2 regions of the Virgibacillus halodenitrificans genome follow, and region 2 is predicted to be linked to the other one. Evidence: a T-box and tRNA genes for the amino acid it is inferred to sense, from the RefSeq annotation. Region 2 holds a T-box; the other holds one or more tRNA genes.
The links. The T-box of region 2 lies ahead of ileS (isoleucine--tRNA ligase). A T-box ahead of a tRNA ligase gene usually reads a tRNA of that ligase, here a tRNA-Ile.

Region 1: it encodes a tRNA-Ile, which carries the amino acid that the T-box ahead of ileS (isoleucine--tRNA ligase) is inferred to sense. The anticodon was not compared.

The regions. Positions count from the first base shown of each region.
Region 1 covers NZ_CP017962.1:455,309-462,676, reverse strand. Annotated here, with positions in the region: rRNA gene rrf (5S ribosomal RNA) at 1-81, opposite strand, end outside; rRNA gene BME96_RS02495 (23S ribosomal RNA) at 204-3,119, opposite strand; rRNA gene BME96_RS02490 (16S ribosomal RNA) at 3,310-4,875, opposite strand; tRNA gene BME96_RS02485 (tRNA-Ile) at 5,100-5,173, opposite strand; tRNA gene BME96_RS02480 (tRNA-Gly) at 5,179-5,252, opposite strand; tRNA gene BME96_RS02475 (tRNA-Pro) at 5,285-5,361, opposite strand; tRNA gene BME96_RS02470 (tRNA-Arg) at 5,367-5,443, opposite strand; tRNA gene BME96_RS02465 (tRNA-Leu) at 5,502-5,584, opposite strand; tRNA gene BME96_RS02460 (tRNA-Leu) at 5,619-5,700, opposite strand; tRNA gene BME96_RS02455 (tRNA-Lys) at 5,718-5,793, opposite strand; tRNA gene BME96_RS02450 (tRNA-Gln) at 5,918-5,992, opposite strand; tRNA gene BME96_RS02445 (tRNA-Asp) at 5,998-6,074, opposite strand; tRNA gene BME96_RS02440 (tRNA-Glu) at 6,099-6,170, opposite strand; tRNA gene BME96_RS02435 (tRNA-Ser) at 6,178-6,268, opposite strand; tRNA gene BME96_RS02430 (tRNA-Asn) at 6,272-6,346, opposite strand; gene BME96_RS02425 (SprT family protein) at 6,520-6,978, opposite strand; gene BME96_RS02420 (catalase) at 7,312-7,368, shown strand, end outside.
Region 2 covers NZ_CP017962.1:2,142,611-2,149,978, forward strand. Annotated here, with positions in the region: gene pyrR (bifunctional pyr operon transcriptional regulator/uracil phosphoribosyltransferase PyrR) at 1-50, opposite strand, end outside; gene BME96_RS11215 (RluA family pseudouridine synthase) at 214-1,128, opposite strand; gene lspA (signal peptidase II) at 1,125-1,598, opposite strand; gene ileS (isoleucine--tRNA ligase) at 2,436-5,192, opposite strand; T-box leader at 5,254-5,476, opposite strand; gene BME96_RS11235 (DivIVA domain-containing protein) at 5,542-6,045, opposite strand; gene BME96_RS11240 (YlmH family RNA-binding protein) at 6,125-6,901, opposite strand; gene BME96_RS11245 (YggT family protein) at 6,913-7,179, opposite strand; gene BME96_RS11250 (cell division protein SepF) at 7,187-7,368, opposite strand, start outside.

The DNA.
Region 1 (7,368 bases), 1.7 Mb from region 2:
CCAACTACCATCGGCGCTGGAGAGCTTAACTTCTGTGTTCGGCATGAGAACAGGTGTGACCTCTCCGCTATTGCTACCAGACCATCCTTAAAAACAAGGACAAGACATATTATATGCATTTTCGTGAAAAAATGCAAGGGTTTTTTTAAATTTATACCCTAAAAACTAAATAAGAGAAAAACAACGACGATCAAAGAAGAAAATTAGTTAAGTCCTCGATCTATTAGTATCCGTCAGCTCCACGTGTCACCACGCTTCCACCTCGGACCTATCAACCTCATCGTCTCTGAGGGATCTTACTCACTCGAAGTGATGGGAAGTCTCATCTTGAGGGGGGCTTCATGCTTAGATGCTTTCAGCACTTATCCTTGCCACACGTAGCTACCCAGCTATGCTCCTGGCGGAACAACTGGTACACCAGCGGTGTGTCCATCCCGGTCCTCTCGTACTAAGGACAGCTCCTCTCAAACTTCCAACGCCCACGACGGATAGGGACCGAACTGTCTCACGACGTTCTGAACCCAGCTCGCGTACCGCTTTAATGGGCGAACAGCCCAACCCTTGGGACCGACTACAGCCCCAGGATGCGATGAGCCGACATCGAGGTGCCAAACCTCCCCGTCGATGTGAACTCTTGGGGGAGATAAGCCTGTTATCCCCGGGGTAGCTTTTATCCGTTGAGCGATGGCCCTTCCATGCGGAACCACCGGATCACTAAGCCCGACTTTCGTCCCTGCTCGACTTGTAGGTCTCGCAGTCAAGCTCCCTTCTGCCTTTACACTCTACGAATGATTTCCAACCATTCTGAGGGAACCTTTGGGCGCCTCCGTTACCTTTTGGGAGGCGACCGCCCCAGTCAAACTGCCCGCCTGACACTGTCTCCGGACCGGATCACGGCCCTGGGTTAGAATGGTCGTACAGCCAGGGTGGTATCCCACGGATGCCTCCACCGAAGCTGGCGCTCCGGTTTCCAAGGCTCCCACCTATCCTGTACAAGCTGTACAAACATTCAATATCAGGCTACAGTAAAGCTCCACGGGGTCTTTCCGTCCTGTCGCGGGTAATGCGCATCTTCACGCATAGTATAATTTCACCGGGTCTCTCGTTGAGACAGTGCCCAAGTCGTTGCACCTTTCGTGCGGGTCGGAACTTACCCGACAAGGAATTTCGCTACCTTAGGACCGTTATAGTTACGGCCGCCGTTTACTGGGGCTTCGGTTCTGCGCTTCGCGTAAGCTAACGCTTCCCCTTAACCTTCCAGCACCGGGCAGGTGTCAGCCCCTATACTTCGCCTTTCGGCTTCGCAGAGACCTGTGTTTTTGCTAAACAGTCGCTTGGGCCTATTCACTGCGGCTCCTCCTTAAAGGAGCACCCCTTCTCCCGAAGTTACGGGGTCATTTTGCCGAGTTCCTTAACGAGAGTTCTCCCGCTCACCTTAGGATTCTCTCCTCGCCTACCTGTGTCGGTTTGCGGTACGGGCACCTATGAACTCACTAGAGGATTTTCTTGGCAGTGTGAAATCAGGAACTTCGGTACTCTATTTCCCTCCCCGTCACAGCTTGAAATTGTTGGACGGATTTGCCTATCCAACTTTCTCACTGCTTGGGCGCACACATCCATCGGTGCGCATTCCTTATCCTACTGCGTCCCCCCATCGTTCAAACGCTCATGAGGTGGTACAGGAATATCTACCTGTTGTCCATCGCCTACGCCTTTCGGCCTCGGCTTAGGTCCCGACTAACCCTGAGAGGACGAGCCTTCCTCAGGAAACCTTAGGCTTTCGGTGAAAGAGATTCTCACTCTTTTTTCGCTACTCATACCGGCATTCTCACTTCCAAGCGCTCCACCAGTCCTCACGGTCTGACTTCACAGCACTTGGAACGCTCTCCTACCATTGTTCGTAAGAACAATCCGCAGCTTCGGTGATACGTTTAGCCCCGGTACATTTTCGGCGCAGAGTCACTCGACCAGTGAGCTATTACGCACTCTTTAAATGGTGGCTGCTTCTAAGCCAACATCCTGGTTGTCTGGGCAACTCCACATCCTTTTCCACTTAACGTATACTTTGGGACCTTAGCTGGCGGTCTGGGCTGTTTCCCTTTCGACTATGAACCTTATCACCCATAGTCTGACTCCCAAGTCTAAGTAGCTGGCATTCGGAGTTTGACTGAATTCGGTAACCCGATGAGGGCCCCTAGTCCAATCAGTGCTCTACCTCCAGTACTCATTCCTTGAGGCTAGCCCTAAAGCTATTTCGGAGAGAACCAGCTATCTCCGTGTTCGATTGGCATTTCACCCCTACCCACACCTCATCCCCGCATTTTTCAACATACGTGGGTTCGGGCCTCCAGTCAGTGTTACCTGACCTTCACCCTGGACATGGGTAGATCACACGGTTTCGGGTCTACGACCACATACTCAAATCGCCCTATTCAGACTCGCTTTCGCTGCGGCTCCGTGTCTTCCACTTAACCTTGCATGGGATCGTAACTCGCCGGTCCATTCTACAAAAGGTACGCCGTCACCCATTAACGGGCTTCGACTACTTGTAGGCACACGGTTTCAGGTTCTCTTTCACTCCCCTCCCGGGGTGCTTTTCACCTTTCCCTCACGGTACTGGTTCACTATCGGTCACTAGGGAGTATTTAGCCTTGGGAGATGGTCCTCCCGGATTCCGACGGAATTTCTCGTGTTCCGCCGTACTCAGGATACACTCCGGAGAGAATTCCTTTTCGATTACAGGGCTCTTACCTGCTGTGGCTGATCGTTCCAGATCGATTCATCTAAAGAATTCCTTTGTAACTCCAAAGGAGTGTCCTACAACCCCAGAAAGCAAGCTTTCTGGTTTGGGCTAATTCCGTTTCGCTCGCCGCTACTTGGGAAATCGCATTTGCTTTCTCTTCCTCCGGGTACTGAGATGTTTCAGTTCCCCGGGTCTGCCTCACATAGCCTATGTATTCAGCTATGCGTACTGTTCCATTACGAACAGTGGGTTCCCCCATTCGGAAATTCTCGGATCGATGTCTACTTACGACTCCCCGAGACATATCGGTGTTAGTCCCGTCCTTCTTCGGCTCCTAGTACCAAGGCATCCACCGTGCGCCCTTATTCACTTAACTATTTTTACAATGAATAAGCGTGCTAATTTCTTAGCCTTGCTTTTATATCTAAAATTGATGTCGTTGTTACTCTTATTTAGTTTTCAAGGTACAAAAAGAGAGATTCGCTCTCTCAAAACTGAACCAAACAACCATGTATGTCCTTACCGGAAGACCCGAAGGTCCTCGGCGTTCCGTTCTAAATCCTTAGAAAGGAGGTGATCCAGCCGCACCTTCCGATACGGCTACCTTGTTACGACTTCACCCCAATCATTGGTCCCACCTTCGGCGGCTGGCTCCAAAAGGTTACCTCACCGACTTCGGGTGTTACCAACTCTCGTGGTGTGACGGGCGGTGTGTACAAGGCCCGGGAACGTATTCACCGCGGCATGCTGATCCGCGATTACTAGCGATTCCGGCTTCATGCAGGCGAGTTGCAGCCTGCAATCCGAACTGAGAATGGTTTTATGGGATTTGCTTGACCTCGCGGTTTTGCTTCCCTTTGTTCCATCCATTGTAGCACGTGTGTAGCCCAGGTCATAAGGGGCATGATGATTTGACGTCATCCCCACCTTCCTCCGGTTTGTCACCGGCAGTCACCTTAGAGTGCCCAACTAAATGCTGGCAACTAAGATCAAGGGTTGCGCTCGTTGCGGGACTTAACCCAACATCTCACGACACGAGCTGACGACAACCATGCACCACCTGTCACTCTGTCCCCGAAGGGAACTCGGTATCTCTACCGATTGCAGAGGATGTCAAGACCTGGTAAGGTTCTTCGCGTTGCGTCGAATTAAACCACATGCTCCACCGCTTGTGCGGGCCCCCGTCAATTCTTTTGAGTTTCAGCCTTGCGGCCGTACTCCCCAGGCGGAGTGCTTAATGCGTTAACTTCAGCACTAAGGGGCGGAAACCCCCTAACACCTAGCACTCATCGTTTACGGCGTGGACTACCAGGGTATCTAATCCTGTTCGCTCCCCACGCTTTCGCGCCTCAGCGTCAGTTACAGACCAGAGAGTCGCCTTCGCCACTGGTGTTCCTCCACATCTCTACGCATTTCACCGCTACACGTGGAATTCCACTCTCCTCTTCTGTACTCAAGTCCTCCAGTTTCCAATGACCCTCCACGGTTGAGCCGTGGGCTTTCACATCAGACTTAAAGGACCGCCTGCGCGCGCTTTACGCCCAATAATTCCGGACAACGCTTGCCCCCTACGTATTACCGCGGCTGCTGGCACGTAGTTAGCCGGGGCTTTCTGGTTAGGTACCGTCAAGGTGCCGCCCTATTCGAACGGCACTTGTTCTTCCCTAACAACAGAGCTTTACGATCCGAAAACCTTCATCACTCACGCGGCGTTGCTCCGTCAGACTTTCGTCCATTGCGGAAGATTCCCTACTGCTGCCTCCCGTAGGAGTCTGGGCCGTGTCTCAGTCCCAGTGTGGCCGATCACCCTCTCAGGTCGGCTACGCATCGTTGCCTTGGTGAGCCGTTACCTCACCAACTAGCTAATGCGCCGCGGGCCCATCTGTAAGTGGTAGCTAAAAGCCACCTTTCAACTTCTCATCAGGTGATGAAAAGTATTATCCGGTATTAGCCCCGGTTTCCCGGGGTTATCCCAGTCTTACAGGCAGGTTGCCCACGTGTTACTCACCCGTCCGCCGCTCGTTCCACAAGCGTCACCTCCGAAGAGGATCAGCTTGCTTCCCGCGCTCGACTTGCATGTATTAGGCACGCCGCCAGCGTTCGTCCTGAGCCAAGATCAAACTCTCCATAAAAGTTTGAATAAGATCGACACCAATCAATCTTATCTCATGTCTTAGCTGCAGAAGCAATAACTTCTGGCTTTTTAAAAATTAACGAAAAACGTCATGTTTTTCTTGACATACTGGTTGTTTTGTTCAGTTTTCAAAGAACGAATGTTTTGTTAACTTCTTTCCGAAGCAACTTTTAAATCATATCATACCCTAAATGGGATGTCAACACTTTTTTAAAAGTGTGATGGGCCTGAGTGGACTCGAACCACCGACCTCACGCTTATCAGGCGTGCGCTCTAACCAGCTGAGCTACAGGCCCATGCTTGGAGCGGGTGAAGGGAATCGAACCCTCATCATCAGCTTGGAAGGCTGAGGTTTTACCACTAAACTACACCCGCATACTAATAAGAAGAACTTTAATAAATCTCGATGGTCGGGAAGACAGGATTTGAACCTGCGACCCCATGGTCCCAAACCATGTGCTCTACCAAGCTGAGCTACTTCCCGTATAATGGCGCGCCCGAGAGGAGTCGAACCCCTAACCTCTTGATCCGTAGTCAAACGCTCTATCCAATTGAGCTACGGGCGCAAAATAACAACAGTTACTATAATATATTACTTTTTCTGCAATCAACATTATCATCAAGTGCGGCCGAGAGGACTTGAACCTCCACGGGGTCGCCCCCACTAGGCCCTCAACCTAGCGCGTCTGCCATTCCGCCACGACCGCATAGATTTAATAGACAATTAAGGTTGATTGTAGATGCGGGTGGAGGGAGTTGAACCCCCACGTCCGAAGACACTAGATCCTAAGTCTAGCGCGTCTGCCAATTCCGCCACACCCGCATACTTTAAAAATAAAATGGTGAGCCATGAAGGATTCGAACCTTCGACCCTCTGATTAAAAGTCAGATGCTCTACCAACTGAGCTAATGGCTCTTGCTTATCAAATAAAAAAATACTATCTACTAATAGTATATATAACTTCAATTCATTATATAAACTCATCGCATTAATAAAAGGAAGCTTTCACTTCTTCTATGACCTTTTCATGAAAATAAAATGGCTGGGCTACTAGGATTCGAACCTAGGATACACGGGATCAAAACCCGATGCCTTACCGCTTGGCTATAGCCCAACATCTGGCGGTCCGGACGGGACTCGAACCCGCGACCTCCTGCGTGACAGGCAGGCATTCTAACCAACTGAACTACCGGACCCAACCTATTTATTTTTAAGAAAGATGACCCGTACGGGATTCGAACCCGTGTTACCGCCGTGAAAGGGCGGTGTCTTAACCGCTTGACCAACGGGCCATATAAATGGCGGAGAAGGAGGGATTTGAACCCTCGCGCCGCTTACACGACCTACACCCTTAGCAGGGGCGCCTCTTCAGCCACTTGAGTACTTCTCCACTTGGCTCCACAGGTAGGATTCGAACCTACGACCGATCGGTTAACAGCCGATAGCTCTACCACTGAGCTACTGTGGAATATTATTAAATGTTGTATTGGACAACGAAATATATAATACAATATCTATCAGTAATTGTCAATAACTTTTTCACTTAAAAATTTATGACTGTGTTGCTGTATTTAACAGCTTATTTAATTTAACACGGATGACACATTTCGTCAATAAATAATGGTGATTTTTTTATATTTTTTATTCCTTTACTTCCTTAAGTTTCCCCCTGCATCTACCACAACTATACTTTTGGGTGTTAACTCTTCTTCTTCTATTATAGATGAAACTACATTTTTTACATATGTATTTATGCTTGTATTCTATTTTATGTGAAGGAAGAGGTTGGCAATGTCTTGGAGACCGAGTCGCCGCCAATAGCTCTTTGAATTCTTTATCGCCATGCTTATACCCCTTACCTTCTATATGAAGATGATAATGGCACAGTTCGTGTTTTATTATCCCAACAAACTCTTCCTTATCACCCTCAATAAAATACTTAGGATTTAACTCAACAACTCTTTTATTTGGTATGTATCTTCCTCCTGTGGTACGGAGTCTATGGTTGAATTCCACTTTATCTATGAAAGGTTTATGAAAATACGCTAAAGAAAGCTCATTAACAAGAGAGAAAAGTTCTTTTTCATTTAATAACTGCATAATTATCCCCCTTCCTCCTTGTGTTCTCTCCTTCATATTATCACGAGACTACCTGACCAGCAAAATATATTATTTATAATTAATATAAATAAATATTGATTTTTATCCTGTTTGTATTATAATTAATTTACAACTTATTTTGTGTGCTTATTTTCAACTACACATATTAATTGATAAAATAAGCAACTATTTTCAACCTATTATGTATATTATAACTCACGTGTTCGCTTGTCATATTTTAGTTATAAATAGAATATATATACTTTATAATAGATTTTTTATAATTAATATGATATTGTAATTATTATAAATAACTATGGAGGTGCTTTTATAATGAGTGATAAAAATAACAATAATAATAAGGTAACTACTGCGGCAGGTGCTCCGGTA
Region 2 (7,368 bases):
AAAGCTCGACTAATTGCAGGTTTATCAAGAATGTCTGTCTTCTTCTTCATGTTCATCACCCTTCTCATAGAAAAATCCCTTTCTCTATGAGGAGAAAAGGGATTGGTTTATGCATATCATACATATTCCAAACATAACGCTTCCTTTAAGCCTCACAGGACTAGATTAAAGGTTCATCCATTTGCTATATTATTTCAAATTGCTCTCTCTCTGTCAATACATTTTTTCAATATAAGATAAAACTTCTTTAAACTGCTCAGGAGCTTCAACTTCAAAATCCAGCCAATCTTTCGTTATAGGGTGAGTAAATCCAAGCTTTTTGGCATGTAAAGCTTGACCACCTATATCCATTGTTTTTCTTGGCCCGTACTTAGGATCCCCTACTAATGGATAACCAATATATTTCATATGTACCCGGATCTGGTGAGTCCTTCCAGTTTCCAACTGACACTCAATATACGTATAATCTGGAAAATGCTGCAAAACACGAAAATGCGTTACTGCTGGTTTTCCATTATCGACTACCGACATTTTTTGCCGGTCCTTGGGATCACGACCAATCGGTGCATCAATTAAACCAGTCTCATGAGCAATCTCCCCATGAACTATTGCTACGTACTTACGCTCTATCGTTTTTGCGGCCATTTGATCTGAAAGATGGGTATGGGCAATATCGTTCTTAGCAACAACTAACAGACCGCTTGTATCCTTATCAATACGATGAACAATACCTGGACGTTCTACACCATTTATTCCGGATAAATCATTGCAGTGATATAATAAAGCATTAACTAAAGTACCTGATTGATGGCCTGCTGATGGGTGAACTACCATTCCTTTTGGTTTGTTGACTACCAATAAGTCAGTATCCTCATATACAATATCTAACGGAATATTTTCTGCTTGTATATTTAATGGTTCAGTCTGTGGAACCGTCCACTCTATCACATCACCAGGTTGGCATTTATAATTTGCTTTAACATCTTCACTGTTAACTTTTACTAAATTCAAGTTAATCCACAACTGTATTTGTGAGCGGGAAGTATCTGGATTGACGTCTGACAATAACTTGTCGAGTCTCGTTTTAGCCTGCTCTGATGTAACACTATAATTAAATATCTTCGTCATTTATTATTTTCCTTCCTTTCCTTTCTCTCATCTAAAACTGTAGTAATGATGATAAGGAAAACACCCACTACTAAAGCAGAGTCTGCAACATTAAAAATAGGAAAGTCGTAATTGAAAATGATAAAATCAAAAAAGTCTACCACTTCGTGTCGAAATAACCTATCTATAAAGTTCCCGATTGCACCACCTAAAATAAAGGCTAACGATACTCCAAGCAACCTATTTGTTTTCGCATATTTTTGCATATAAACAACTACACCTATAACCACCACAATGGTAATGATATAAAAAAATATCATCTGGCCCTGGAGAATTCCCCAGGCAGCACCTTTATTACGATGTGATGTGAGATAAAAGAAATCATTAATTATTGTTATTCTTTCGCCAATCTGCATTGATTGTTCTATAAGCCACTTTGTTAATTGATCCAATCCGATGATAATCAATGCAAAAAGATAATATAAATACATTCTATTTCCCCCGATTCCAATAGCTAAGTCTTTTTTATCTTAAACGCAAACTCATAAATTATCAACAGATTATAACAAAAGACTAAACAAGACTCCATTTAACCTAACGAATAAAACAATAGTTACCAACTAATTGTTCTTTTATATTACCCTTTATTTCATAGTTGGAGGAAACTGCGACGTAGTGAAAACTTATTTCCCAATTAATATAAAATAGCTAAATAACACCGCTACGGAAAAATACTACGCATTCCGGGGTCTCACCGATGCCTCACCTTCCCCAGGAGTCTCCGTATTTTTCCTTCGCTACTATTTACTATTATACCTAGGAAGAAAAATTGCGTCTGCATACCCCAGAATATGCTGTGTACGAATTGATTGGAGTGGAGGGCGGCGACTCCTGCCGGAATAGCATGAGGCCACTGAAAAAGTCATTTTCTACTAAAATAGAAGTTTTTCAAAAGACACTATCCCAAAATTTTGTTTTGTTAATATGCATAAATGGAGAGCCAGAACCAGTTTATTCCACTCATAGACTAAAAAGTGGTGATGTAATTTTTTGGAACTAGCCTTCTCAAGAATTTACCGGACTTTTTCAGTGGCTTCGAATAGCATGAGGCGAAGACCCTGGACGGAGCGTAGCGGAGGAAGCGGCTGAGGCTATGCCGGCGGAAAGCGTCTGCCTGAAACGCAAATCAATGGGTGCTTCCTCTGTAAAATGAATTACTTCATTCTCCACAAATTACGTCGCAGTATATCTACTCTGCGAATTAGTATAGAGCTTATATTGAAAGCGAAAACTACTCCTCAGCTCTTGGCTAGGGAGTAGTTAGAATTTTAGACAGTATAATGTTCTTTTACTACAGTTGCACAACGGCTGCATAGAGTCGGATGTTCCGCATCATTTCCAACTGTTTCTGATGCTACCCAACAACGCTCGCACTTCTCTCCTGGATGCTTCTCTACAGCAATATCAATATACTTGTACTCTTTTGTTTCATTCGCATTATCTACAATATCAGCATCTGAGACGATGAGATACTGATGCAGATGCTCCATTGATTGTAGCACTTCTTTTGACTTTTTCTCTTTAGGTACCAGAGTTATTTTTGCTTCTAGTGATTTACCAATAACTTTTTCATTTCTTGCTTCTTCTAAGGCTTTAAGAACATCATCACGGATTTCCATAAAATGATCCCATTTCGGTACAATAGTTTCCATATCAGAGATTTTTCTTGGTTCAGGAATATCCGTTAACTGAACACTCTCTTCGTCAACGCCAGGGATATATTCCCAAAGCTCATCTGCAGTATGCGGAATGATAGGTGTAAGTAACTTAACCAAAGTTGTTAACACTTCATAATATCCTGTTTGAATACTGCGACGACGTTTATTGTCTTTTGCCTCAATGTATAATACATCTTTTGCAAAGTCCAAATAGAACGAGCTGAGATCGACAGCGCAGAAATTATGAATCTGATGGAATATTGGTGAGAATTCGTACGTATCATAATTTCCTCGAACATTTTCAACCAGGTTCTGCAAACGATAAAGCATATATTTATCTACTTCCTCAAGATTCTCTTCGGCAATACGATCTGTATTTGGATTAAAATCTGCTAAATTGGCCAATAAGAATCGAAATGTATTACGAATTTTACGATAGGCCTCTGAAATTTGCTTCAGAATGTCGTTGGAAATCCGTACGTCTGCCTGATAGTCAACAGAAGAAACCCATAATCTTAAGATGTCAGAGCCCAATTGTTTTTGAACTTTGGATGGAACCATTACATTGCCAAGTGACTTACTCATCTTTCTTCCATTCCCATCCAATACAAAGCCATGACTGATGATGGTTTTATATGGCGACTTGCCTGTCACCGCAACAGAAGTCGATAAGGATGAATTAAACCAACCGCGGTATTGGTCACTACCCTCTAAATAAATATCTGCTGGGCGCTGTAATTCCTCGCGACCTTCCAATACGCCCTGATGAGAGGAACCAGAATCAAACCACACATCCATAATATCTGTTTCTTTTGTAAAATTACCGTTTGGACTATGCTCGGAAGTATAATCAGCAGGTAGAAGGTCTTTTGCTTCCCATTCAAACCAGATATTAGAACCGTGTTCAGCAAATAGCTCAGAAACATGATTGATCGTTTCATCTGTTATGATTGGCGTGCCGTCCTCACCATAAAACGCAGGAATAGGGACTCCCCATGTGCGTTGTCTTGAGATACACCAATCTTCTCTATCTCGCACCATATTGTAAAGACGCGTTTCTCCCCAATTTGGGTACCAATTTACTTCCTTTATTTCTTCCAAAATATTTTGGCGAAAATCTTTTATTGAGGCAAACCATTGTGCAGTAGCACGAAAGATAGTTGGTTTCTTTGTTCTCCAATCATGTGGATAGGAATGTTTTATGAATGAAAGCTTTAAGAGCGCTCCCACTTCTTCCAGCTTTTCCGTAATTGGCTTGTTGGCTGTATCATAAAATAATCCTTCGAAACCTGGTGCTTCTTCTGTCATTACACCTTTTTCATCAACAGGGCATAATGCATCGATACCGTAACGTTTAGAAACATAAAAATCATCTTCACCATGTCCAGGAGCAGTATGAACACAACCTGTACCTGCTTCTGTGGTGACATGCTCACCAAGCATAATTAGCGAATGACGATCATAAAAAGGATGTCTGGCAACAATTTCCTCTGCCTCCTGACCTTTAAATGTTTGAACCACTTCAGGATTTTCCCAATCAAGCTCGTCAGTAACAGCTTCTAGTAGCGCATGAGCAATAATAAATTTATCTTCATTGACTTTAACAACTACATACTCCAAATCGGGATGTAAACTAATGCCTAAATTAGCAGGAATGGTCCAAGGTGTTGTAGTCCAAATAATGAATTTTTCTCCACCTGAAAGCAGACCTTTTCCATCACGTACTTCAAAAGAAACATAAATGGATGGGGACTTCTTATCATGATATTCAATTTCAGCTTCAGCCAAAGCAGATTCAGAAGATGGAGACCAATATACAGGCTTTAATCCTTTGTAGATATAGCCTTTCTTAGCCATTTCACCAAATACTTTAATTTGAGCTGCTTCATAATCCTTTGTTAACGTAATGTATGGATTATCCCAATCACCACGTACACCTAACTGCTTAAACTGTGTACGTTGGTTATTTAATTGACCCATAGCGTATTCAGCACATAACTTCCTGAATTCCGCTACACTTAGTTCTTTTCTCTTTATCTTTTTGTTTTTAGTCAATGCTGTTTCAATTGGCAGTCCGTGTGTATCCCAACCAGGAACATATGGCGCATGATATCCAGTCATTGATTTATACCGAATGATAAAATCCTTTAAAATTTTATTTAATGCGTGCCCAATGTGGAGATCACCATTAGCGTAAGGAGGTCCATCGTGTAGCACAAATAAAGGACGTCCTTCTGTTTTATTCTGTACTTTTTTATAAATATTCATTTCTTCCCATTGTTCTTGTCTCTTTGGTTCTTTATTAGGAAGATTTCCACGCATTGGAAAATCTGTTTTTGGCATCAATAGAGTCTCTTTATAATCCATCTTATTTCCTCCTTAGTATTTTCTTTATTTACATAACCATAAAAAAAGCCCTCTTCATCCCAGAAGGGACGAGAAGACTCGCGGTACCACCCTTATAAATTCAAAATCAGGCTAATTTTAAATTCACTCGATATTCGTAACGTGAATAACACGTCCACCATTACTATTCCTTCATGATGGAAACTCCAGAGTGATCTTCCAAAAGTATTTCTGTATCAGGCTTCCACCACCCCTGACTCGCTGACCAGTATCCACTTTTATACTCTCTCTTTCATCGTCTTCGTTTTCATTTAATTGATAAATTTCTTTGTCTATTTATTTTATGTATAAATATTAAAATCGTCAAGTTCTACGAGTCATTTTCAACTAAATCAAGTTCCTCGCCCAATTCGGTATCAAACAATTGGTCCCAATCGTCAGTTCCAATCATTTCTAATTGAGCCTCTACAAGCATTTTTAAACGTGTTCGGAAAACCTTCGCCTGCTTCTTTAGTTCCTCAACGTCCATGGAAATACGCCGTGACTTGTTCAATGCCTCATTAATGATCCTGTCTGCATTCTTTTCAGCTTCTTTTACAATTAACTTAGATTCTTTCGTAGCATTTCCTCTTAAGTCTTCAGCAGTTTCTTGGGCAACCAGTATAGATTTATTTAATGTTTCTTCAATATTGGTAAAATGACCCAGCTTTTCATCTAACTGGCTAACTTTTTCTTGTAAGTCTTTTTTCTCCCTTATAACCATCTCATAATCTTTAATGACCTGATCTAAAAATTCGTTTACCTCATCTTCATCATAGCCACGGAAGCTTCTTGTAAATTCCTTATTATGAATATCTAATGGTGTTAATGGCACAGTGGCCACCTCCTTTATTTGAAAAAACTGTTTTTTATTTATTCGACATAAATCGATTAATTCCTGCTTTCCTCATAAATTATTTTAAGAGTGCAACCGTGATCTTTAATTTATCTTTTTTGGTAGAACCATTAATAGATACTACTTTACTTCTTCCCTTTCCACGGATTGAAAGCATATCCCCACTCTGCAGCCGGTACTTGGCGTCTTCTTCAATTTTAAAGTTGACCTTAACTTGTTGCTTACTAATAAATAGAGCAGCATCTTTTCGGGACAAGTTATATATTTCCTTTATAACTGTATCTAATCGTAAAGATGAAACTGTTTTATCTTGTTCTAACCAATTTACTTCCTTTTCCATAACCATCGAAAAAGGTTTTTCCTCAAGGGTTATTTTTGCCTTCTTTATAGCAGTTAAGTTAGCAGTGACATATGAAGTTATTTCATTCGCAGCTATTATTTGCACAAGCCCATCACCAATAAAAATGTCTCCTAACTTTTTCCTTTTAATACCTAGTGATAAAAAAGCTCCCATTACATCACGATGAGTTAAGGTAACGAATTTATTAGCATAGGACGCCTGAAGCAGAGACAGTTGAAATACCTCTCTTTCCTTTCTTTCATAGAAAGGAGCAATAACAGCCCGGCGCCTTTCCGCATTTAGACTCCCACCATCCAGGTAGACATTTATATCATCATTTGTTTCACCAATCAGGGACAACAAAATTTGCTGTTCTCTAGGGTCAAGAAAATCAGTTATCTTATGTTCGAATTTTTGTTCCACATCTTCTTTCCAAGACATGACTTGATCAATAAACGGCTGTTCTTCTTTTCTAAAGTGTTGATACAATTCCATGGTTGGTCACCTTAAAATAAAAACATACGAAAAAATTCAAATAATCCAATTCTTGCTAAGTACAGAACAAATATGGCTACAATAGGTGACAGATCAATCATTCCTAAAGGAGGGATGAATTTTCTAAACTGCTCCAAGTAAGGCTCACAAATTCTTGTTAGGAGACTACCAAATGAGGATTCTCTTGCTCCTGGAAACCATGACATAAAAATATACACAATTATAGCGTAACTATAAATGGTTAATCCGATATTTAATATTCGATATAATTCAAACATAAACTACTTACCATCCCTTTTCAAATTCTTCTTCCGGAAAAGCTTCAGAAATTGACCCGGTTACGTCGACATTATCAGGTGTACATAAAAACGTCTCAGCACCAAGTTTTTGAATATCTCCTTTTACAGCGTACACTGTCCCACTTAGGAAATCAACAATTCGCTTAGCCTGATTACGGTCGACCCGTT